DNA from 3 places in the Limosilactobacillus sp. genome. Region 1 is predicted to be linked to each of the others. Evidence: a T-box and tRNA genes for the amino acid it is inferred to sense, from the RefSeq annotation. Region 1 holds a T-box; the other regions hold tRNA genes.
The links. The T-box of region 1 lies ahead of ileS (isoleucine--tRNA ligase). A T-box ahead of a tRNA ligase gene usually reads a tRNA of that ligase, here a tRNA-Ile.
Positions count from the first base shown of each region.

Region 2: it has a tRNA-Ile gene. The T-box ahead of ileS (isoleucine--tRNA ligase) is inferred to sense a tRNA for this amino acid. The anticodon was not compared.
Region 3: it has a tRNA-Ile gene. The T-box ahead of ileS (isoleucine--tRNA ligase) is inferred to sense a tRNA for this amino acid. The anticodon was not compared.

Region 1 is NZ_JAKVPE010000001.1:96,183-103,375, reverse strand. It holds gene ileS (isoleucine--tRNA ligase) at 1-2,668, opposite strand, end outside; T-box leader at 2,726-2,935, opposite strand; gene LKE23_RS00460 (DivIVA domain-containing protein) at 2,961-3,737, opposite strand; gene LKE23_RS00455 (YlmH family RNA-binding protein) at 3,760-4,539, opposite strand; gene LKE23_RS00450 (YggT family protein) at 4,553-4,813, opposite strand; gene LKE23_RS00445 (cell division protein SepF) at 4,824-5,246, opposite strand; gene ftsZ (cell division protein FtsZ) at 5,320-6,576, opposite strand; gene ftsA (cell division protein FtsA) at 6,598-7,193, opposite strand, start outside.
Region 2 is NZ_JAKVPE010000001.1:1,664,172-1,671,364, reverse strand. It holds gene LKE23_RS07830 (relaxase/mobilization nuclease domain-containing protein) at 1-574, opposite strand, end outside; gene mobC (plasmid mobilization relaxosome protein MobC) at 537-1,127, opposite strand; tRNA gene LKE23_RS07820 (tRNA-Thr) at 1,866-1,938, opposite strand; rRNA gene rrf (5S ribosomal RNA) at 1,943-2,059, opposite strand; rRNA gene LKE23_RS07810 (23S ribosomal RNA) at 2,136-5,058, opposite strand; tRNA gene LKE23_RS07805 (tRNA-Ala) at 5,226-5,298, opposite strand; tRNA gene LKE23_RS07800 (tRNA-Ile) at 5,303-5,377, opposite strand; rRNA gene LKE23_RS07795 (16S ribosomal RNA) at 5,465-7,040, opposite strand.
Region 3 is NZ_JAKVPE010000001.1:790,275-797,467, forward strand. It holds gene nrdD (anaerobic ribonucleoside-triphosphate reductase) at 1-297, opposite strand, end outside; tRNA gene LKE23_RS03850 (tRNA-Leu) at 1,228-1,312, opposite strand; tRNA gene LKE23_RS03855 (tRNA-Cys) at 1,327-1,397, opposite strand; tRNA gene LKE23_RS03860 (tRNA-His) at 1,435-1,509, opposite strand; tRNA gene LKE23_RS03865 (tRNA-Trp) at 1,526-1,596, opposite strand; tRNA gene LKE23_RS03870 (tRNA-Tyr) at 1,604-1,686, opposite strand; tRNA gene LKE23_RS03875 (tRNA-Phe) at 1,692-1,764, opposite strand; tRNA gene LKE23_RS03880 (tRNA-Val) at 1,801-1,873, opposite strand; tRNA gene LKE23_RS03885 (tRNA-Glu) at 1,879-1,950, opposite strand; tRNA gene LKE23_RS03890 (tRNA-Ser) at 1,956-2,047, opposite strand; rRNA gene rrf (5S ribosomal RNA) at 2,079-2,195, opposite strand; rRNA gene LKE23_RS03900 (23S ribosomal RNA) at 2,271-5,193, opposite strand; tRNA gene LKE23_RS03905 (tRNA-Ala) at 5,361-5,433, opposite strand; tRNA gene LKE23_RS03910 (tRNA-Ile) at 5,438-5,512, opposite strand; rRNA gene LKE23_RS03915 (16S ribosomal RNA) at 5,601-7,176, opposite strand.

The DNA.
Region 1 (7,193 bases):
AGGTCTCGCCCGGTGCGGCCGTAACGGTTACGGCAACGCCATCGTCGTACTTGTCGGCACTGTCCGGTGCTTCGTCCAACGGGTGAATGTGCAGGGCGGGAACGCCGAGCAACAGGGCGATGTCTGCGTCCAGGCTGTCAAGCAGCCGGGTCTGAGCGTCGTTTAAGTAGAGGTCGATCTGGGCCTGGGAAGCCTTGCTGAGCAGCTTGGCGTTCCGGGCCTCTTCCAAGCCCTTCAGGACGTGGGAGCGAACTTCCATGAAGCCCGTCCACTTGTCGAGCAGGTCGGCGGCCCCATCGTAGTCGCGGGCCTCCGGAATGTCGGTCAGCTGAACGAATTCTTCTGGTTCATTCATGTAGCCCCAAACCTCTTCCGTCGTGTGCGGCAGAATTGGCGTCAGGAGCTTAACCAGGCTGACCAGGATCTGGTAGAAGACCGTCTGCATCGAGCGGCGAACGTGGGAGTCGGCCGGTTCGATGTAGAGGACGTCCTTGGCCACGTTCATGTAGAAGGCGGACAGGTCGTTGTTGACGAAGTTGATCAGGAGCTTGTAAGCGTCCAGGAAGTCGTACTGGTCGAAGTCCGTCCGCATCTGCTTCAAGAAGCGGTTGAAGTTGACCAGCATGTACTGGTCGACGGCCTCGAGCTTCTCGTAGGAAACGGTGTCCTCAGCGGCGTTGAAGTCGCTGGTGTTGGCCAGCAGGAAGCGGAAGGTGTTCCGCAGCTTCCGGTAGGCCTCGGAGATCTGCTGGAAGGTCCCCATCGAAACACGGACGTCGGCGGAGGTGTCGGCACTCATGACCCAGAGCCGAATGATTTCGGCCCCCATCTGCTTAACCACCTTGTTCGGGTCGATGACGTTCCCCATCGACTTACTCATCTTCTTGCCGTGCTTATCCAGGGTAAATCCTTGGGAAATGACGGCCTTGTAAGGAGCCTGGCCGGAGCAGACCACGCTGGTGATCAGACTGGAGTTGAACCAGCCACGGTACTGGTCGGACCCTTCCAGGTACATGTCGGCCGGGTAGGTCAGGTAGTCCCGCTCGGCTAAGACACCCTGGTGGGAAGAACCGGAGTCGAACCAGACGTCCATGATGTCGGTTTCCTTGGTGAACTTGCCGTGAGGTGAATGCTCGTTGGTGTAGCCTTCCGGCAGGAGATCCTTAGCGTCACGGTCGAACCAGACGTTGGAGCCGTACTTGGCGAAGAGATCGGCGACGTGGTTGATCGTTTCTTCCTCCATGATCGGGGTGCCATCTTCGGCGTAGAAGATCGGCAGCGGCACGCCCCAGACCCGCTGACGGGAGATAACCCAGTCGCCACGGTCCTTGATCATGTTGCGCAGGCGAACCTTCCCCCATGATGGGTGGTATTCAACCTTTTCCAGGGCGTCCAGGATGTCCTGGCGCATCTTTTCGATGGAAACGAACCACTGGTCGGTGGCCCGGAAGATGATCGGCTTCTTGGTCCGCCAGTCAAATGGATAGGAGTGCTTCAGCGGTTCCTGCAGGAGGAGCGCACCGGATTCTTCCAGCTTCTTCAAGGAGATGTCATCGGCATCCTGGTAGAAGACGCCATCGAAGTCGGGGCCGTTTTCCTTGGTCAGGACCCCCTGGGCGGTAATTGGTGCCAAGATTGGCAGGTGGTACTTGATCCCAAAGTGGTAGTCGTCGTCACCATAGCCCGGGGCGGTGTGGACCATCCCGGTACCGGCATCGGCAGTAACGTAGTCGGCCGTCCCGACGAGGATGTCGCGGTCCAGGTACGGGTGCTTGGTGGTCATGCCTTCCATGTCGGCCCCGCTCAGGTGGGAAACAACCTCGTAGTCTTCCCAGCCGAACTTTTCGGCAACGGATTCGAGCAGGTCGGTTGCCAGGACAAACTTCCGGTCATCACCGGCTGGCTTGACCACGGAGTAATCAAACTTGGCGTTGACCGCCACGGCCTCGGAAGCCGGAACGGTCCATGGGGTGGTGGTCCAGGCAACCAGGTAGGTGTTGTCGTCCAAGATCCCCTTGCCGTCCTTGATCTGTTCGGCGAAGAAGGCCGTCTTGGCAACGACGTCGTGGTATTCAACCTCGGCTTCGGCCAGGGCGGATTCGGAGGACCATGACCAGTAAACTGGCTTCTTGGCCTGGTAGAGCAGCCCCTTCTTGGCAAATTCGCCGAAGACTCGGATCTGGGCGGCTTCAAATTCCTTGGCCAGCGTCAGGTACGGGTGGTCCCAGTCACCGCTGACCCCAAGGCGCTTGAAGTCGGTCCGCTGCTTGTCAACCTGTTCCAAGGCGTACTTGCGGCAGAGGTCACGGAACTCACTGGTCGACATCTTCTTGCGGTCGTAGCCGGCCTTGGTCAGCTGGTGTTCAATCGGCAGACCATGGGTATCCCAGCCCGGAACGTACGGTGCCCGGTAGCCGGTCATCGACTTGTAGCGGACGATGAAGTCCTTGGAAATCTTGTTCATGGCGTGGCCAATGTGAATGTTCCCGTTGGCGTACGGAGGGCCATCGTGGAGCACGAAGGTTGGCTTGCCCTCATTTAATTTTTGTCGCAGTTGATAAACCTTGTTTTCTTCCCAAAGCTGTTCGCGTTGGGCCTCGGTGACCGGCAGCTTCCCACGCATGGGGAACTTGGTCCGACCGATGTTAAGCGTGTCTTTAACCCGCATCACAATTACCCCTTTCAGTTATGCATCTACTTGCTCCAATAAAAAAAGCCCCATCCCGCATGGGACGAAGCTATTCGTGGTACCACCCAAATTCAAGGTCCAAAAGACCTCCTCAGGCATTGGTTAACGGTAATGAACCGAACCAGCCTACTGAATTTAAGCTGGTCACTCGGAGCCGATCAGAGAAGATCCCTGAATGCCGGCCTCACACCACCTGCCGGCTCGCTGAATCATTAGGACCTTCTCAATTCTCCTCAACGTTTTATTAGAGCACTATAGTTCAGATCTGGACTTAGTTGTTGTTGGAATCGTCGTCTGGGAAGACAACGACCGTCTGCCCGGAGTCGGCGTTGGACGGATCCACTGCCGGTTCCACGGAGCCTGGCGTCGTGGAATCAGCCGGCTCCGAAGCGGGCATCTCGACTGCCGGCTGGTCGGGACCAGCGGCATTCTGGGCCGCAGCACTGAAGTCACCATCTGAAGTGATTGATGATGATTCTACACTGTCATTCGAATGGTTGTCAACCCTTGCTCCCAGGATCTTTTGGATTTCGTCGTACTTGTCGCTGCTGTCGGTGGCCAGCAGCTTGTCCCATTCGTCACTCTTGACAACTTCCAGCTGGGATTCGAGCATCACTTGCAGGCGCTGACGGAAGATCCGGGTCTGCTTCTTCAGGTCGTTGGTCTCGGTGGTCAGCTTCCGGGTGTCCTCGGCGCTCGTTTCGATCACCTGGTTGGACTTCTCGTTGGCCTCGGAGACGATGTCGGTGGCCTGCTTCTGGGCCTCGCGGATCATGATGTCGGCCTCGCGCTTGGCGTTGGTCTTGACCTTGTCGGCGGCCTCCTGGGCTACCAGGATGGACTTGTTCAAGGAGTCCTTCAGCTCGGTGAAGTACTTCAGCTTGCCCTCGTCGGCCTTGATGTTTTCCTTCAGGGCGTGGTTTTCCTCAGTCAGTTCCTGAACGGTCTGGGAAACCTCCTGGATGAACTTGCGGACCTCGTCCTGATTGTAGCCCCGCATCTTCGTTGAGAATTCCTGATTATTGATTTGCTCGATTGTTAATCCCATTGTGTCTTCCTCCAATTAAATCCTATGCCCGCACGACGGACATCTTCACCATGTTTTTCTGTTTGCGCGTTTTGCCACCAACCGCGTCGATCCGCAATCTACCGGCGTGCCGGACCGAGAGCAGGTCGTGTTCGACAATCGGGTAGTCCGGCCGGGTCGTTTCTTCCCAATTCAGCCGTACCAGACCACGTTCGATCAACTGCTTGGCCCGGTTGCGTGAATAGTTGAAGCCGGCCGCCACCACGCTGTCGAGGCGCATTGACGTCACGGTCGTCGTCAGCTCCTCCCAGTCCTCGACCGGGGTCAGTGCCTGATCAACCGCCAGCCACTTGACCTTGACCTTACCGACGTGGTTGACGTTCTGATGCAGGAAGCGGGCCATCTCGCTGGTCACCACCACCTGCCAGTGCGTGCCGTCGGTTAAAATATCGCCAAAGGCCTCCCGGGCCATTCCTTCGCCCAAGAGGGTCCCCATGATCTGCCGGTGGTGGAGTTCGGCAAACTTGGTCGGGTAGTCAACCGCTAGCACCTGCAGGTCAAAGTCCGCCGGCTGGGGTTGGTAGTAGTTGGGATAAAAGAGCAGCCGCTGCATCTCGGCTCCCGGCCAGCCCCCGTCACTGGCAGCCTTGATCTCATCCGACCGGTTGGCCAGGGTCTGGGCAATGTAGCGTTGCCGGGGATTCAAAAATGACGTTAAGACCGGCCGGTACTGGGCCGTCGCCGTGGCAATCCAGTCGTTGATCTGGTCAATCAGCGGCGCCTCATCCGGCCGGAAATGCTGTTTAATGTTTTGATCATCCATAGTCATTACTCGCTTACAAGAGACGGCTCAAGAAGGTCAGGCCGTCCTGAACCAAATATAAAACGATAATTGCAACAACGGGTGAAAAGCTGATCCCGCCCAGCGGTGGAATGAAGTCAAACCAGCGCATGTAGGGTTCTACCAGGCGGTCAACAATTTCGCCCAGCCGGGTCCCCCGGGCATTGGGGAACCATGATAAGAGGCACCAGACGACGATCACCATGATGTAGGCGTTGATCAGCCAGTCCAGGCACCAGATAATGTATCCAAGCATCGCGATCCCCCTAGTTGTTGGTCAGGCTCGTGCCGTCCATCTTCAGCCCGGCACTGAGATCACCAGACACCTCGTAATTCTTCGGCGTGCACAGGAAAATCTCCTTGCCGATCCGCTTGATGTCCCCGTCGATTGCGAAGGTGGCCCCGTTCAAGAAGTCCACCACCCGCTTGGCGTTGCGGTCGTCCATCTGGGTAAAGTTGACGATGACCGCCTGGCCCTTCAAAAGCTGGGTGGCAATCTGCTTGACGTCGGCATAGAGACGCGGTTCATAGAGGGCGATCCGGCTCATCCGGTCGCCCCGAGCCCGCTTGGCCTGGCTAAAGGAAACCACGTTGTCGTCACGACTCGGTTCACTTGCCTGGTCCTCTTGGTAGTACTCGTCGGCGGCGGTGTCGTCACCGAAGAGGCTCTTAAAAATACCTGCCATTATGATTCCTCCTTCTACTGCAAAATATACGAAAAAGGGCGTCGTTTAACATCCATTAAACCGCCCCACGATTTCATTATTTACGCCGGTTCTTGAAGAACGGTGGCGTTGACAGGTTCGTGTCATCATCACCGTCGTCGGAATTAGCCGTATCATCGTTGAAGACGTTAAATTCCGGCTTGTCGACGTGTGAAAATTGGTTGTGATCTGCCGCACCGGCCTTGTCGTCCGTGGTGTCAGCAGTCGGGTCGTTCCAGCCGTCAAACGGATCCGCTGGCTTTTGTGATTCAGCGGCCGATGGTTGAGCTGCTGGCTGGGTCTGTTGGGCCTGAGGTGCAGCCTGCCGGGCTGGGGCCGGGTTGTTGGCCTTGGTCTTGTCGATTCCGGTGGCGATTACGGTAACCCGAACGCCGTCACCCATCTTCTCGTTCAGAGACATCCCAAAGGCAATGTCGACGTCCGTGCCGGCAGCCTGACGAATAACGTCCGAGGCCTCCTGGGCTTCAAACATCGACAGGTCCTTGCCACCGGTGATGTCCATCAGAACGTGCTGAGCCCCGTTAATGGAAACTTCCAGCAGTGGTGAGGAGATGGCCTTCTTGGTGGCCTCCGTGGCCCGGTTTTCGCCGGTAGCGGAACCGACACCCATCAGGGCGGCACCCTGGTTGGACATCAGGGTCTTGATGTCGGCAAAGTCCAGGTTGATGTAACCTGGGGTCACGATCAGGTCGGAAATCCCCTGAACACCCTGGCGCAGAACGTTGTCGGCCTCCTTGAAGGCTTCCATCATCGGCGTCTTCTTGTCAATCATTTCCAGCAGGCGGTTGTTGGCAACGATGATCAAGGTGTCCACGTTGGCCTTCAGGTTGTCCAGACCCTCGGTGGCGTACTTGGAACGCCGGGGACCCTCAAAGGAGAACGGCCGGGTAACGACACCGACGGTCAGGGCACCGCTATCCTTGGCAATCTTGGCAATTACCGGAGCGGCACCGGTCCCGGTACCACCACCCATGCCGGCGGTGATGAAGACCATGTCCGCACCCTCTAAGGCCTTTTGGATCTGCTCTTCGCTTTCTTCGGCCGCCTTGTTGCCGACTTCCGGATTGGAACCCGCGCCCAGTCCCTTGGTCAGCTTAGGGCCTAATTGAATCTTCGTTGGTGCCTGGGAAGCGTTCAGTGCCTGGAGGTCGGTGTTGGCAACGATAAAGTCAACCCCCTGCACCTTCTCGGTAATCATCCGGTTGACGGCGTTGCCACCACCGCCACCGACGCCGATTACCTTGATGCGCGCGCCAGCGAATTCATTTTCCATTGTTTGTGTTTCATTGTCCATACAGCTGTTCCTCCGTGAAAATTAGTCGAATAAATTATTCAGCATGCTTCTGAAGCGATTGCCGATTGAGTGTTCACTGGTCTTCTTAGGCCGTGAGCGCTTGGCCGGTGCCGGGCGGCTCTTGGTCTCCCGCTGTTCCGGCTGGCTCCACTGGGTGACCCGTGGCTGACTGCTGGCCTGCTGGCTTTCCTGTGGCCGGCTGATGATGTCGGTCTGCTGCAGGGTCTGCTTGACGAGCCGGTCAACGTCCGTCAGGCGGCTCTCGTAGGTGGCCAGGGCGATTGCCAGCGAGTAGCTCGGGTGGCGAACCCCCATCTGATTAGAGTAGTTCACCTTGACGTTGCCACTGAAGTACTGGCCCGCGAGCTCCGCTACCCCTGGCAGGGCGGCCGTCCCACCGATCAGGACGACCCCACCCGGCAGTTTGGGCGCGTGGATGGCCCGCAGCCGATCGCGACTGCGCTGGAAGATCTGCCGCATCCGGGCTTCGATGATCTCGGCCAGGTAGGTTTCGGCAAACTGAACCGGTGTGTTCTTGCCAACGACGGGAACATCAACCTGGGCGTCCGCATGGGCGAGTGAGCTCATGGCATAGCCGTGGTCAAGCTTCAGCTGCT
Region 2 (7,193 bases), 1.6 Mb from region 1:
TTTGTTGGTTATGTATGGGGTTGGTCCAACTATGACAAGTTACTCGTTGGTAGTTCTGACTCATTTCATGGTCAAAGTTGGTTCGTAGTTGATGTATGTTAAAGCGGCTGGTAGAAATGGTTTTGCCATTTGGCTTGACTGTATTGAAAACAACATGAGCATGAAGCTTGCCGCCCTGACCGTCCGCCTGAACTGCAATTACGGATTGGGCGTCAGAAAAATGTTGGTGGACAAAGTGTTGGACTAGCGTTAAGGCTTGTTTGGCTTGTAGGTTAAGGTCTTTCGTATCAAACTCGTCAGGTGAAAATGAGACAATCAATGTTTGTGCTTGGTAGGTTCGTTTGGGATTGTGAGCTTTCTTTAAGTTATCCTTGAATTGCTTTTCTAGGTATCCACCATTTTGGGTCGTTGAAATATTGCCATCCGGATCATGTAGTAGCTTTATATTAAATCCAGTGCAGGCAAGTACCCTTCGTGATGTCTTCCGGTAGCTATGTGGTGGCTCCTGAAATAGGTATTGTAATCTTCTATAGCTACTACGACACGAGTGTGTTTCCAGGACTGACAACTTCACCACCGCCCTCCTGTTTGTCACGTCTAGTATCATGTTTAAGGTTATTAATTTCTAATCGCAGGTCAGTCAAAATTTGGCTATTTTCAACCAACTGCTTAGCGACCCACTGCCACAAATCATCGTCAGCTAAGTCATCATCTTCTTGTTCTGCCTGTTGCTTAGCGGCATTTAATACATGGGCAATTTGATTCAGATTATTTCCACTCTTGGTCACGGCATACATGATTGATTCGAGTTGCTGTTGAATGTCAGTATATTGATCCCGTACAAGGTTCAATTCGGTTGATGTACTAGTATTTGTCAAGCCGTATAACGCTTCGACTAATGGCAACCGCCCTTGATCATTCAGTTGCTGAACTAAAATCGTTACCGCGTCATACTTGCCCTTTTGCCAGTTATTCTTAGCTTGCATTAATAGCTTCTCATCTCGAATCATCTGCCGCATCGCCTTGGAACTTCCAGCAATTTCTAGCTCATGCTTCACTGCTTCAAAATCCGCAAGTTCATCTTCACTTAGGCGAGTTTGAATCAATTTATTTTTCAATGGCTTCATTCGTTCTTGACCTCCTCAGTTTGCCTGACGGCAAAAGAAATTTTCAGTCTTCACGTGCTCGTGACAACGACTGACTAAATTCCTCATTTCGTCGGGTTCGTTTGTTTTTTGTATTGGTCTAGACCAATTATTCAACTATATTATAATACAAGAACAAACGAACTTGCAAGCAATTAAATTCGTAATATCAAACAAGTTTGTAATACGAATTATAGCTTGGCGAGGAGCCTGCGAGGCTTCCCTGCACCCTGTCGAGCGATCAGATATTACATTCAAAAATGAGTACCTCGAGATTGACATTCAAGGTCATTTTTGAGATTTCATATCTGATTTACTTATGATTTCGCCATAAGTAACAACAACGACCAAACTGACTGCTCTGTTTGGATTTCAGCATTTCTTTTTGCATCATCAAAAAGAAACAAAAAATGACTACCTTATCAAATGACGATAAGGTAGCCAACAGTCAATCATATCGTAATATTGATTTTCAACACACCAGACACACTGACAATTAGCTTATAAATGCTGATATATCAGGTGTCGAGGCCCCTTCTAATTTTTCAGACACACAACTTTTGTTCTTCTCGTCCAGTGTGTCTGATATTGTGTCTGAGGTGTAATTTAGATCAATATAAAAAGAATTCATTTTAATATCAGAAGTATCAAAAAAGCCTTCATATCAAGCTTTTAACAACCTGACATGAAGACTTCTGAACACTTATAAAGTGTAACTTATGCTGACTAGAGGGCTCGAACCTCCGACCTCCTCATTACTAGTGAGGTGCTCTGCCAACTGAGCTAAGTCAGCATTAGCGTGGCAACGTCCTATCCTCGCAGGGAGCGATCCCCCAACTACTTTCGGCGTGTTGAAGCTTAACTGCTGTGTTCGGCATGGGAACAGGTGTATCCTTCAAGCCATCATCACCACACTACCCTCTCGGGTGAGAGCTTATGCTCTCAAAACTAAACAATATCTATTCCCTTCAATAAACCTAACCGCTCTTCTTGGTTAAGTCCTCGACCGATTAGTAATGGTCCGCTCCATGCATCACTGCACTTCCACTTCCATCCTATCTACCACATCATCTTTGTGGGGTCTTACTTCCCCGAAGGGAATGGGAAATCTCATCTCGAGGCGAGTTTCACACTTAGATGCTTTCAGCGTTTATCTCGTCCATACATAGCTACCCAGCGATGCTCCTGGCGGAACAACTGGTACACCAGCGGTATGTCCATCCCGGTCCTCTCGTACTAAGGACAGGTCCTCTCAAATTTCCTACGCCCGCGACGGATAGGGACCGAACTGTCTCACGACGTTCTGAACCCAGCTCGCGTACCGCTTTAATGGGCGAACAGCCCAACCCTTGGGACCGACTACAGCCCCAGGATGCGATGAGCCGACATCGAGGTGCCAAACCTCCCCGTCGATGTGGACTCTTGGGGGAGATAAGCCTGTTATCCCCAGGGTAGCTTTTATCCGTTGAGCGATGGCCCTTCCATGCGGAACCACCGGATCACTAAGCCCGACTTTCGTCCCTGCTCGACCTGTCTGTCTCGCAGTCAAGCTCGCTTGTGCCTTTACACTCTGCGAATGATTTCCAACCATTCTGAGCGAACCTTTGGGCGCCTCCGTTACCTTTTGGGAGGCGACCGCCCCAGTCAAACTGCCCACCTGACACTGTCTCCCAGCACGTTCAGTGCTGCGGGTTAGAGTGGTCATAATGCAAGGGTAGTATCCCACCAACGCCTCCAGCGAAACTAGCGTTCCGCTTTCTACGGCTCCTACCTATCCTGTACAAGCAGTACAAACACTCAATATCAAGCTACAGTAAAGCTCCATGGGGTCTTTCCGTCCTGTCGCGGGTACCCTGCATCTTCACAGGGATTTCAATTTCACCGAGTCTCTCGTTGAGACAGTGCCCAGATCGTTACGCCTTTCGTGCGGGTCGGAACTTACCCGACAAGGAATTTCGCTACCTTAGGACCGTTATAGTTACGGCCGCCGTTTACTGGGGCTTCAATTCAGAGCTTCGCCGAAGCTAACCCTTCCTTTTAACCTTCCAGCACCGGGCAGGCGTCAGCCCCTATACTTCATCTTACGATTTTGCAGAAACCTGTGTTTTTGATAAACAGTCGCCTGGGCCTATTCACTGCGGCTGGCCTTGCGGCCAGCACCCCTTCTTCCGAAGTTACGGGGTCATTTTGCCGAGTTCCTTAACGAGAGTTCTCTCGCTCACCTTAGGATTCTCTCCTCGACTACCTGTGTCGGTTTGCGGTACGGGCAGTTAACTACTTGCTAGAAGCTTTTCTCGGCAGTGTGACATCAGCGACTTCGTTACTAAAAGTTCACTCCTCATCACAGCTTGTCAACCCGAAGTTAAGCATTTGACTCAACTCCTGACTTACTGCTTGACCGCACTCTTCCAATCGTGCGGATCGCTTAGCCTCCTGCGTCCCTCCATTGCTCAAACGCAGTTAACTGGTACAGGAATCTCAACCTGTTATCCATCGCTTACGCCTTTCGGCCTCGGCTTAGGTCCCGACTTACCCTGGGAGGACGAGCCTTCCCCAGGAAACCTTAGTCATTCGGTGGACAGGATTCTCACCTGTCTTTCGCTACTCATACCGGCATTCTCACTTCTAAGCGCTCCACCAGTCCTCACGGTCTGACTTCGCCGCCCTTAGAACGCTCTCCTACCACGTGCACATAGTGCACATCCACAGTTTCGGTAATATGCTTAGCCCCGGTACATTTTCGGCGCAGGATCACTCGACTAGTGAGCTATTACGCACTCTTTAAATGATGGCTGCTTCTGAGCCAACATCCTAGTTGTCTATGCAACTCCACATCCTTTTCCACTTAGCATATATTTAGGGACCTTAACTGGTGATCTGGGCTGTTCCCCTTTCGACGGTGGATCTTATCACTCATCGTCTGACTCCTGAGGATAAATCAATGGCATTCGGAGTTTATCTGAAGTTGGTAACCCATGACGGGCCCCTTGTCCAAACAGTAGCTCTACCTCCACGATTCTTACCTCAAGGCTCCCCCTAAAGAGATTTCGGAGAGAACCAGCTATCTCCAAGTTCGTTTGGAATTTCACCGCTACCCACACCTCATCCCAGCCATTTTCAACTGACACGGGTTCGGTCCTCCAGTGCGCTTTACCGCACCTTCAACCTGGACATGGGTAGGTCACCTGGTTTCGGGTCTATAACTACATACTTCATACGCCCATTTAAGACTCGCTTTCGCTGCGGCTCCGGTTTTTCCACCTTAACCTTGCATGCAATCATAACTCGCCGGTTCATTCTGCAAGAGGCACGCCGTCACCCATTAACGGGCTCCGACAGCTTGTAGGCACATGGTTTCAGGAACTATTTCACTCCCCTTCCGGGGTGCTTTTCACCTTTCCCTCACGGTACTGGTTCACTATCGGTCACTAGGTAGTATTTAGCCTTGCGAGATGGTCCTCGCAGCTTCCGACGGGGTTTCACGTGTCCCGCCGTACTCAGGATCCTGAACTGAGGGTGTGACGTTTCGTCTACTGGGCTTTCACCATCTCTGGCACAGCTTCCCAACTGTTTCGACTACGTCGCACTTTGGTAACTCAAATGTTCAGTCCTACAACCCCAGTGAGCAAGCTCACTGGTTTGGGCTCTTCCCCTTTCGCTCGCCGCTACTCAGGGAATCGAATTTTCTTTCTCTTCCTGCAGCTACTGAGATGTTTCAGTTCACTGCGTTTACCGCTTGCCAGCTATAGATTCACTGGTCAAGCAAGCACCGACTAAGGTGCTTGGGTTTCCCCATTCGGAAATCTCCGGATCAAAGTGTACTTACCACTCCCCGAAGCATATCGGTGTTTGTCCCGTCCTTCATCGGCTCCTAGTACCAAGGCATTCACCATGCGCCCTTCATAACTTAACCTTGATGATCACGTCGTGATCACCTTGATTAATTGAGTTAGCGATTATTTCGTTAATAAAACTCAAATAACGCGGTGTTCTCGGTTTATTGTTTTAAGTTAATAAATAAGAAAATAGATATTATTTAGTTTTCAAAGTACAAACTCGTGCCAACCTCACGGTTAGCAATGGAGAATAACGGAATCGAACCGATGACCTCCTGCTTGCAAAGCAGGTGCTCTCCCAGCTGAGCTAATTCCCCATAATGGGCCTAAATGGACTTGAACCATCGACCTCACGCTTATCAGGCGTGCGCTCTAAACCAGCTGAGCTATAGGCCCAAATAAGCGTCTCAGTAAGTTTTGAAGGTAAACCCCTCAAAACTAAACAAAGTTTCAACTATGTGTAGGTTCCGTTTTATTCCTTAGAAAGGAGGTGATCCAGCCGCAGGTTCTCCTACGGCTACCTTGTTACGACTTCACCCCAGTCATCTATCCCGCCTTAGGCGGCTCCCTCCAAAATGGTTAGGCCACCGACTTTGGGCGTTACAAACTTCCATGGTGTGACGGGCGGTGTGTACAAGGCCCGGGAACGTATTCACCGCGGCATGCTGATCCGCGATTACTAGCGATTCCGACTTCGTGTAGGCGAGTTGCAGCCTACAGTCCGAACTGAGATCGGCTTTAAGAGATTAGCTTGCCCTCGCGGGTTAGCGACTCGTTGTACCGACCATTGTAGCACGTGTGTAGCCCAGGTCATAAGGGGCATGATGATCTGACGTCGTCCCCACCTTCCTCCGGTTTGTCACCGGCAGTCTCACTAGAGTGCCCAACTGAATGCTGGCAACTAGTAACAAGGGTTGCGCTCGTTGCGGGACTTAACCCAACATCTCACGACACGAGCTGACGACGACCATGCACCACCTGTCATTGCGTCCCCGAAGGGAACGCCTAATCTCTTAGGTTAGCGCAAGATGTCAAGACCTGGTAAGGTTCTTCGCGTAGCTTCGAATTAAACCACATGCTCCACCGCTTGTGCGGGCCCCCGTCAATTCCTTTGAGTTTCAACCTTGCGGTCGTACTCCCCAGGCGGAGTGCTTAATGCGTTAGCTGCGGCACTGAAGGGCGGAAACCCTCCAACACCTAGCACTCATCGTTTACGGCATGGACTACCAGGGTATCTAATCCTGTTCGCTACCCATGCTTTCGAGCCTCAGCGTCAGTTGCAGACCAGACAGCCGCCTTCGCCACTGGTGTTCTTCCATATATCTACGCATTCCACCGCTACACATGGAGTTCCACTGTCCTCTTCTGCACTCAAGTCGCTCAGTTTCCGATGCACTTCTTCGGTTAAGCCGAAGGCTTTCACATCAGACTTAAGCAACCGCCTGCGCTCGCTTTACGCCCAATAAATCCGGATAACGCTTGCCACCTACGTATTACCGCGGCTGCTGGCACGTAGTTAGCCGTGACTTTCTGGTTGAATACCGTCACTGCGTGAACAGTTGCTCTCACGCACGTTCTTCTTCAACAACAGAGCTTTACGAGCCGAAACCCTTCTTCACTCACGCGGTGTCGCTCCATCAGGCTTGCGCCCATTGTGGAAGATTCCCTACTGCTGCCTCCCGTAGGAGTATGGACCGTGTCTCAGTTCCATTGTGGCCGATCAGTCTCTCAACTCGGCTATGCATCATTGCCTTGGTAGGCCGTTACCCTACCAACAAGCTAATGCACCGCGGGCCCATCCTGAAGTGATAGCCGAAACCATCTTTGAAACGAAAACCATGTGGTTTTCGTTGTTATGCGGTATTAGCACCTGTTTCCAAATGTTATCCCCCGCTTCAGGGCAGGTTGCCCACGTGTTACTCACCCGTCCGCCGCTCACTGGTAATCCATCGTCACTTCAGTGCAAGCACGTCAGATCAGTTGGGCCAGTGCGCTCGACTTGCATGTATTAGGCACACCGCCGGCGTTCATCCTGAGCCAGGATCAAACTCTCATATAAAATATAAGAATTTGAGATAGCTCTCAAATTAAAAGTTATTAAGCGAATTGACTTCGCAAATGTTTTGCTTCAAATCACCGAAGTGATTGAAGACCCTACACATTTGATTCGTCGAAACTTTGTTCAGTTTTCAAAGGTCTACCGTTCGTTAAC
Region 3 (7,193 bases), 690 kb from region 1:
TTCCTCGTCGCGCTTCCGGTAGTCCTTGTACAGCTTAACCATTTCGGGATGGCCAGCCGCCTGCAGTCCAGAAACGAAGAGGTCCGCAATCGTGGTGGTGTCCACGTTCGCCTTCTTAATCAAGTTTTCAAACAGAGTCGTTGCCACAATCTGCTTGGTCTGGTCGTCAGCATGCAAGGCACCTAAGACCAGCGCGATCTTGTAAGCGTAAAAGTCGGTAACCGTGCCGTCACGCTTAACAACTTTTAAGTCGGTCAGATTGTTTAGATCTTTTTCATCGATTATTTGTACCTTCATGTGAAAATCCCCTCTCGTGTTAACGATTTTTATCATAGCACAAAATACTATCTATAGAAGACTTGACATTTAAAAACACTATATATTGTGGTTTACTACGTTAAATATTCCCCCAGTGCATTCCTGTTTTGCCACGGCCAATTCATTGAACGATAAGACCCGCCAAAGCCGCGATTATTGTTGCCATCCGGCAGACGTTTGATCAATTTTCAATCATTGTTTTCTCGAATTGGCTTATCAATGGATAGGAATTATTTTTCTGAATTTAATATGATCAAATTTACATATGAGATTTGAAGGACCTATTTATTGCCGTTCTTCTCTAGATAATTTACTGGCGAAAGCTGCCTTAAAGTGCATTACCAAGGCATTTCTTTATCATTCAAAGCATTTTCGTCCATAAACGTTCAGAAATGAAGTCAAGGTGTCTTCCTTAACAGTCCGGACACCGCTGATGATTGAATAGTCCAACCAATCGTTTTTCAGCATCCAGTTAATTTCCGAACAATCATATCATCCTATAAAATGGTTTCTACCTATTAAACTCCCTCTGAAGCGAATTAAACTGGAGAGTTCTCAGGCAGAAATTTCAAACAGTTTCTATGATATCATGATTTGCCCAATAGTAAATGCCCAAATTATGACAGAGCAGTTCACTACATATTGAAAAGGGTTCCGTAAAGGGGCTGCGTACACATTATTCCCGAGTGGTCTAAGGTAATAAGTTGAGCACATCCTAACCGACCTGTTTAGCCCAGCAGTCCGCGATGACCGTACCTACGGATCCCGGCCGTATTCCGCAGCTAACTGTTCTTCGCCGGCCGGAGCCGTTTTCAAAAACAACAAAATAAAAAGAACCGCAAATCTTGTGTTTCAAGGTTTGCGGTTCTTTTAATATTTAGCTGACTACTTTGTACAATTGTACTTGAATGCCTCCGGTGGGGGTCGAACCCACACTCCCTCAACGGGAACTGGATTTTGAGTCCAGCGCGTCTGCCAATTCCGCCACAGAGGCATCAGCTAACTAAAAGGTGGTAATCGGATTTGAACCGATGATGAAGGTTTTGCAGACCTCTGCCTTACCACTTGGCTATACCACCAAATAGTTACGATTAAGTATTATTACCTAATCAAAAGGGCGGTAAGTGGGATTCGAACCCACGCGTGCCGGACCCACAAACCGGTGTGTTAACCAAACTTCACCATTACCGCCAAAATATTCAGTTAACAGGGATAGTAGGAATCGAACCCACAATGACGGTTTTGGAGACCGTAGTTATACCGTTTAACTATATCCCTATAAAAATGGAGGAGAGTGGATTCGAACCACCGAACCCGAAGGAATGGATTTACGGTCCATCGCGTTTAGCCAGACTTCGCTACTCCTCCATAAATGGCGCGGGACGGAATCGAACCGCCGACACACGGAGCTTCAATCCGTTGCTCTACCAACTGAGCTACCGAGCCATCGTATGTTTGATTGATGCAACATAAGAGTTGCAATGGAGGATACAGGGCTCGAACCTGTGACCCTCTGCTTGTAAGGCAGACGCTCTCCCAACTGAGCTAATCCTCCAAAAGTGACCCGTGCGGGATTTGAACCCACGATACCAGCGTGAAAGGCTGGTGTCTTAACCACTTGACTAACGGGTCATTAACGGAGAGTAAGGGATTCGAACCCTTGATACAGGCTTTAACCCGTATACAGCATTTCCAATGCTGCTCCTTCGGCCAACTCGGACAACTCTCCAATATCCAAGCTTTTATCAAAGCTTGCTTTTGCGTGGCAACGTCCTATCCTCGCAGGGAGCGATCCCCCAACTACTTTCGGCGTGTTGAAGCTTAACTGCTGTGTTCGGCATGGGAACAGGTGTATCCTTCAAGCCATCATCACCACACTACCCTCTCGGGTGAGAGCTTATGCTCTCAAAACTAAACAATATCCATTTCTTCAATAAACCTAACCGCTCTTCTTGGTTAAGTCCTCGACCGATTAGTAATGGTCCGCTCCATGCATCACTGCACTTCCACTTCCATCCTATCTACCACATCATCTTTGTGGGGTCTTACTTCCCCGAAGGGAATGGGAAATCTCATCTCGAGGCGAGTTTCACACTTAGATGCTTTCAGCGTTTATCTCGTCCATACATAGCTACCCAGCGATGCTCCTGGCGGAACAACTGGTACACCAGCGGTATGTCCATCCCGGTCCTCTCGTACTAAGGACAGGTCCTCTCAAATTTCCTACGCCCGCGACGGATAGGGACCGAACTGTCTCACGACGTTCTGAACCCAGCTCGCGTACCGCTTTAATGGGCGAACAGCCCAACCCTTGGGACCGACTACAGCCCCAGGATGCGATGAGCCGACATCGAGGTGCCAAACCTCCCCGTCGATGTGGACTCTTGGGGGAGATAAGCCTGTTATCCCCAGGGTAGCTTTTATCCGTTGAGCGATGGCCCTTCCATGCGGAACCACCGGATCACTAAGCCCGACTTTCGTCCCTGCTCGACCTGTCTGTCTCGCAGTCAAGCTCGCTTGTGCCTTTACACTCTGCGAATGATTTCCAACCATTCTGAGCGAACCTTTGGGCGCCTCCGTTACCTTTTGGGAGGCGACCGCCCCAGTCAAACTGCCCACCTGACACTGTCTCCCAGCACGTTCAGTGCTGCGGGTTAGAGTGGTCATAATGCAAAGGTAGTATCCCACCAACGCCTCCAGCGAAACTAGCGTTCCGCTTTCTACGGCTCCTACCTATCCTGTACAAGCAGTACAAACACTCAATATCAAGCTACAGTAAAGCTCCATGGGGTCTTTCCGTCCTGTCGCGGGTACCCTGCATCTTCACAGGGATTTCAATTTCACCGAGTCTCTCGTTGAGACAGTGCCCAGATCGTTACGCCTTTCGTGCGGGTCGGAACTTACCCGACAAGGAATTTCGCTACCTTAGGACCGTTATAGTTACGGCCGCCGTTTACTGGGGCTTCAATTCAGAGCTTCGCCGAAGCTAACCCTTCCTTTTAACCTTCCAGCACCGGGCAGGCGTCAGCCCCTATACTTCATCTTACGATTTTGCAGAAACCTGTGTTTTTGATAAACAGTCGCCTGGGCCTATTCACTGCGGCTGGCCTTGCGGCCAGCACCCCTTCTTCCGAAGTTACGGGGTCATTTTGCCGAGTTCCTTAACGAGAGTTCTCTCGCTCACCTTAGGATTCTCTCCTCGACTACCTGTGTCGGTTTGCGGTACGGGCAGTTAACTACTTGCTAGAAGCTTTTCTCGGCAGTGTGACATCAGCGACTTCGTTACTAAAAGTTCACTCCTCATCACAGCTTGTCAACCCGAAGTTAAGCATTTGACTCAACTCCTGACTTACTGCTTGACCGCACTCTTCCAATCGTGCGGATCGCTTAGCCTCCTGCGTCCCTCCATTGCTCAAACGCAGTTAACTGGTACAGGAATCTCAACCTGTTATCCATCGCTTACGCCTTTCGGCCTCGGCTTAGGTCCCGACTTACCCTGGGAGGACGAGCCTTCCCCAGGAAACCTTAGTCATTCGGTGGACAGGATTCTCACCTGTCTTTCGCTACTCATACCGGCATTCTCACTTCTAAGCGCTCCACCAGTCCTCACGGTCTGACTTCGCCGCCCTTAGAACGCTCTCCTACCACGTGCACGTAGTGCACATCCACAGTTTCGGTAATATGCTTAGCCCCGGTACATTTTCGGCGCAGGATCACTCGACTAGTGAGCTATTACGCACTCTTTAAATGATGGCTGCTTCTGAGCCAACATCCTAGTTGTCTATGCAACTCCACATCCTTTTCCACTTAGCATATATTTAGGGACCTTAACTGGTGATCTGGGCTGTTCCCCTTTCGACGGTGGATCTTATCACTCATCGTCTGACTCCTGAGGATAAATCAATGGCATTCGGAGTTTATCTGAAGTTGGTAACCCATGACGGGCCCCTTGTCCAAACAGTAGCTCTACCTCCACGATTCTTACCTCAAGGCTCCCCCTAAAGAGATTTCGGAGAGAACCAGCTATCTCCAAGTTCGTTTGGAATTTCACCGCTACCCACACCTCATCCCAGCCATTTTCAACTGACACGGGTTCGGTCCTCCAGTGCGCTTTACCGCACCTTCAACCTGGACATGGGTAGGTCACCTGGTTTCGGGTCTATAACTACATACTTCATACGCCCATTTAAGACTCGCTTTCGCTGCGGCTCCGGTTTTTCCACCTTAACCTTGCATGCAATCATAACTCGCCGGTTCATTCTGCAAGAGGCACGCCGTCACCCATTAACGGGCTCCGACAGCTTGTAGGCACATGGTTTCAGGAACTATTTCACTCCCCTTCCGGGGTGCTTTTCACCTTTCCCTCACGGTACTGGTTCACTATCGGTCACTAGGTAGTATTTAGCCTTGCGAGATGGTCCTCGCAGCTTCCGACGGGGTTTCACGTGTCCCGCCGTACTCAGGATCCTGAACTGAGGGTGTGACGTTTCGCCTACTGGGCTCTCACCATCTCTGGCACAGCTTCCCAACTGTTTCGACTACGTCGCACTTTGGTAACTCAAATGTTCAGTCCTACAACCCCAGTGAGCAAGCTCACTGGTTTGGGCTCTTCCCCTTTCGCTCGCCGCTACTCAGGGAATCGAATTTTCTTTCTCTTCCTGCAGCTACTGAGATGTTTCAGTTCACTGCGTTTACCGCTTGCCAGCTATAGATTCACTGGTCAAGCAAGCACCGACTAAGGTGCTTGGGTTTCCCCATTCGGAAATCTCCGGATCAAAGTGTACTTACCACTCCCCGAAGCATATCGGTGTTTGTCCCGTCCTTCATCGGCTCCTAGTACCAAGGCATTCACCATGCGCCCTTCATAACTTAACCTTGATGATCACTTCGTGATCACCTTGATTAATTGAGTTAGCGATTATTTCGTTAATAAAACTCAAATAACGCGGTGTTCTCGGTTTATTGTTTTAAGTTAATAAATAAGAAAATAGATATTATTTAGTTTTCAAAGTACAAGCTCGTGCCAACCTCGCGATTGGCAATGGAGAATAACGGAATCGAACCGATGACCTCCTGCTTGCAAAGCAGGTGCTCTCCCAGCTGAGCTAATTCCCCATAATGGGCCTAAATGGACTTGAACCATCGACCTCACGCTTATCAGGCGTGCGCTCTAAACCAGCTGAGCTATAGGCCCAAATAAGCGTCTCAGTAAGTTCTGAAGGTAAACCCCTCAAAACTAAACAAAGTTTCAACTAATGTGTAGGTTCCGTTTTATTCCTTAGAAAGGAGGTGATCCAGCCGCAGGTTCTCCTACGGCTACCTTGTTACGACTTCACCCCAGTCATCTATCCCGCCTTAGGCGGCTCCCTCCAAAATGGTTAGGCCACCGACTTTGGGCGTTACAAACTTCCATGGTGTGACGGGCGGTGTGTACAAGGCCCGGGAACGTATTCACCGCGGCATGCTGATCCGCGATTACTAGCGATTCCGACTTCGTGTAGGCGAGTTGCAGCCTACAGTCCGAACTGAGATCGGCTTTAAGAGATTAGCTTGCCCTCGCGGGTTAGCGACTCGTTGTACCGACCATTGTAGCACGTGTGTAGCCCAGGTCATAAGGGGCATGATGATCTGACGTCGTCCCCACCTTCCTCCGGTTTGTCACCGGCAGTCTCACTAGAGTGCCCAACTGAATGCTGGCAACTAGTAACAAGGGTTGCGCTCGTTGCGGGACTTAACCCAACATCTCACGACACGAGCTGACGACGACCATGCACCACCTGTCATTGCGTCCCCGAAGGGAACGCCTAATCTCTTAGGTTAGCGCAAGATGTCAAGACCTGGTAAGGTTCTTCGCGTAGCTTCGAATTAAACCACATGCTCCACCGCTTGTGCGGGCCCCCGTCAATTCCTTTGAGTTTCAACCTTGCGGTCGTACTCCCCAGGCGGAGTGCTTAATGCGTTAGCTGCGGCACTGAAGGGCGGAAACCCTCCAACACCTAGCACTCATCGTTTACGGCATGGACTACCAGGGTATCTAATCCTGTTCGCTACCCATGCTTTCGAGCCTCAGCGTCAGTTGCAGACCAGACAGCCGCCTTCGCCACTGGTGTTCTTCCATATATCTACGCATTCCACCGCTACACATGGAGTTCCACTGTCCTCTTCTGCACTCAAGTCGCTCAGTTTCCGATGCACTTCTTCGGTTAAGCCGAAGGCTTTCACATCAGACTTAAGCAACCGCCTGCGCTCGCTTTACGCCCAATAAATCCGGATAACGCTTGCCACCTACGTATTACCGCGGCTGCTGGCACGTAGTTAGCCGTGACTTTCTGGTTGAATACCGTCACTGCGTGAACAGTTACTCTCACGCACGTTCTTCTTCAACAACAGAGCTTTACGAGCCGAAACCCTTCTTCACTCACGCGGTGTCGCTCCATCAGGCTTGCGCCCATTGTGGAAGATTCCCTACTGCTGCCTCCCGTAGGAGTATGGACCGTGTCTCAGTTCCATTGTGGCCGATCAGTCTCTCAACTCGGCTATGCATCATTGCCTTGGTAGGCCGTTACCCTACCAACAAGCTAATGCACCGCGGGCCCATCCTGAAGTGATAGCCGAAACCATCTTTGAAACGAAAACCATGTGGTTTTCGTTGTTATGCGGTATTAGCACCTGTTTCCAAATGTTATCCCCCGCTTCAGGGCAGGTTGCCCACGTGTTACTCACCCGTCCGCCGCTCACTGGTAATCCATCGTCACTTCAGTGCAAGCACGTCAGATCAGTTGGGCCAGTGCGCTCGACTTGCATGTATTAGGCACACCGCCGGCGTTCATCCTGAGCCAGGATCAAACTCTCATATAAAATATAAGAATTTGAGA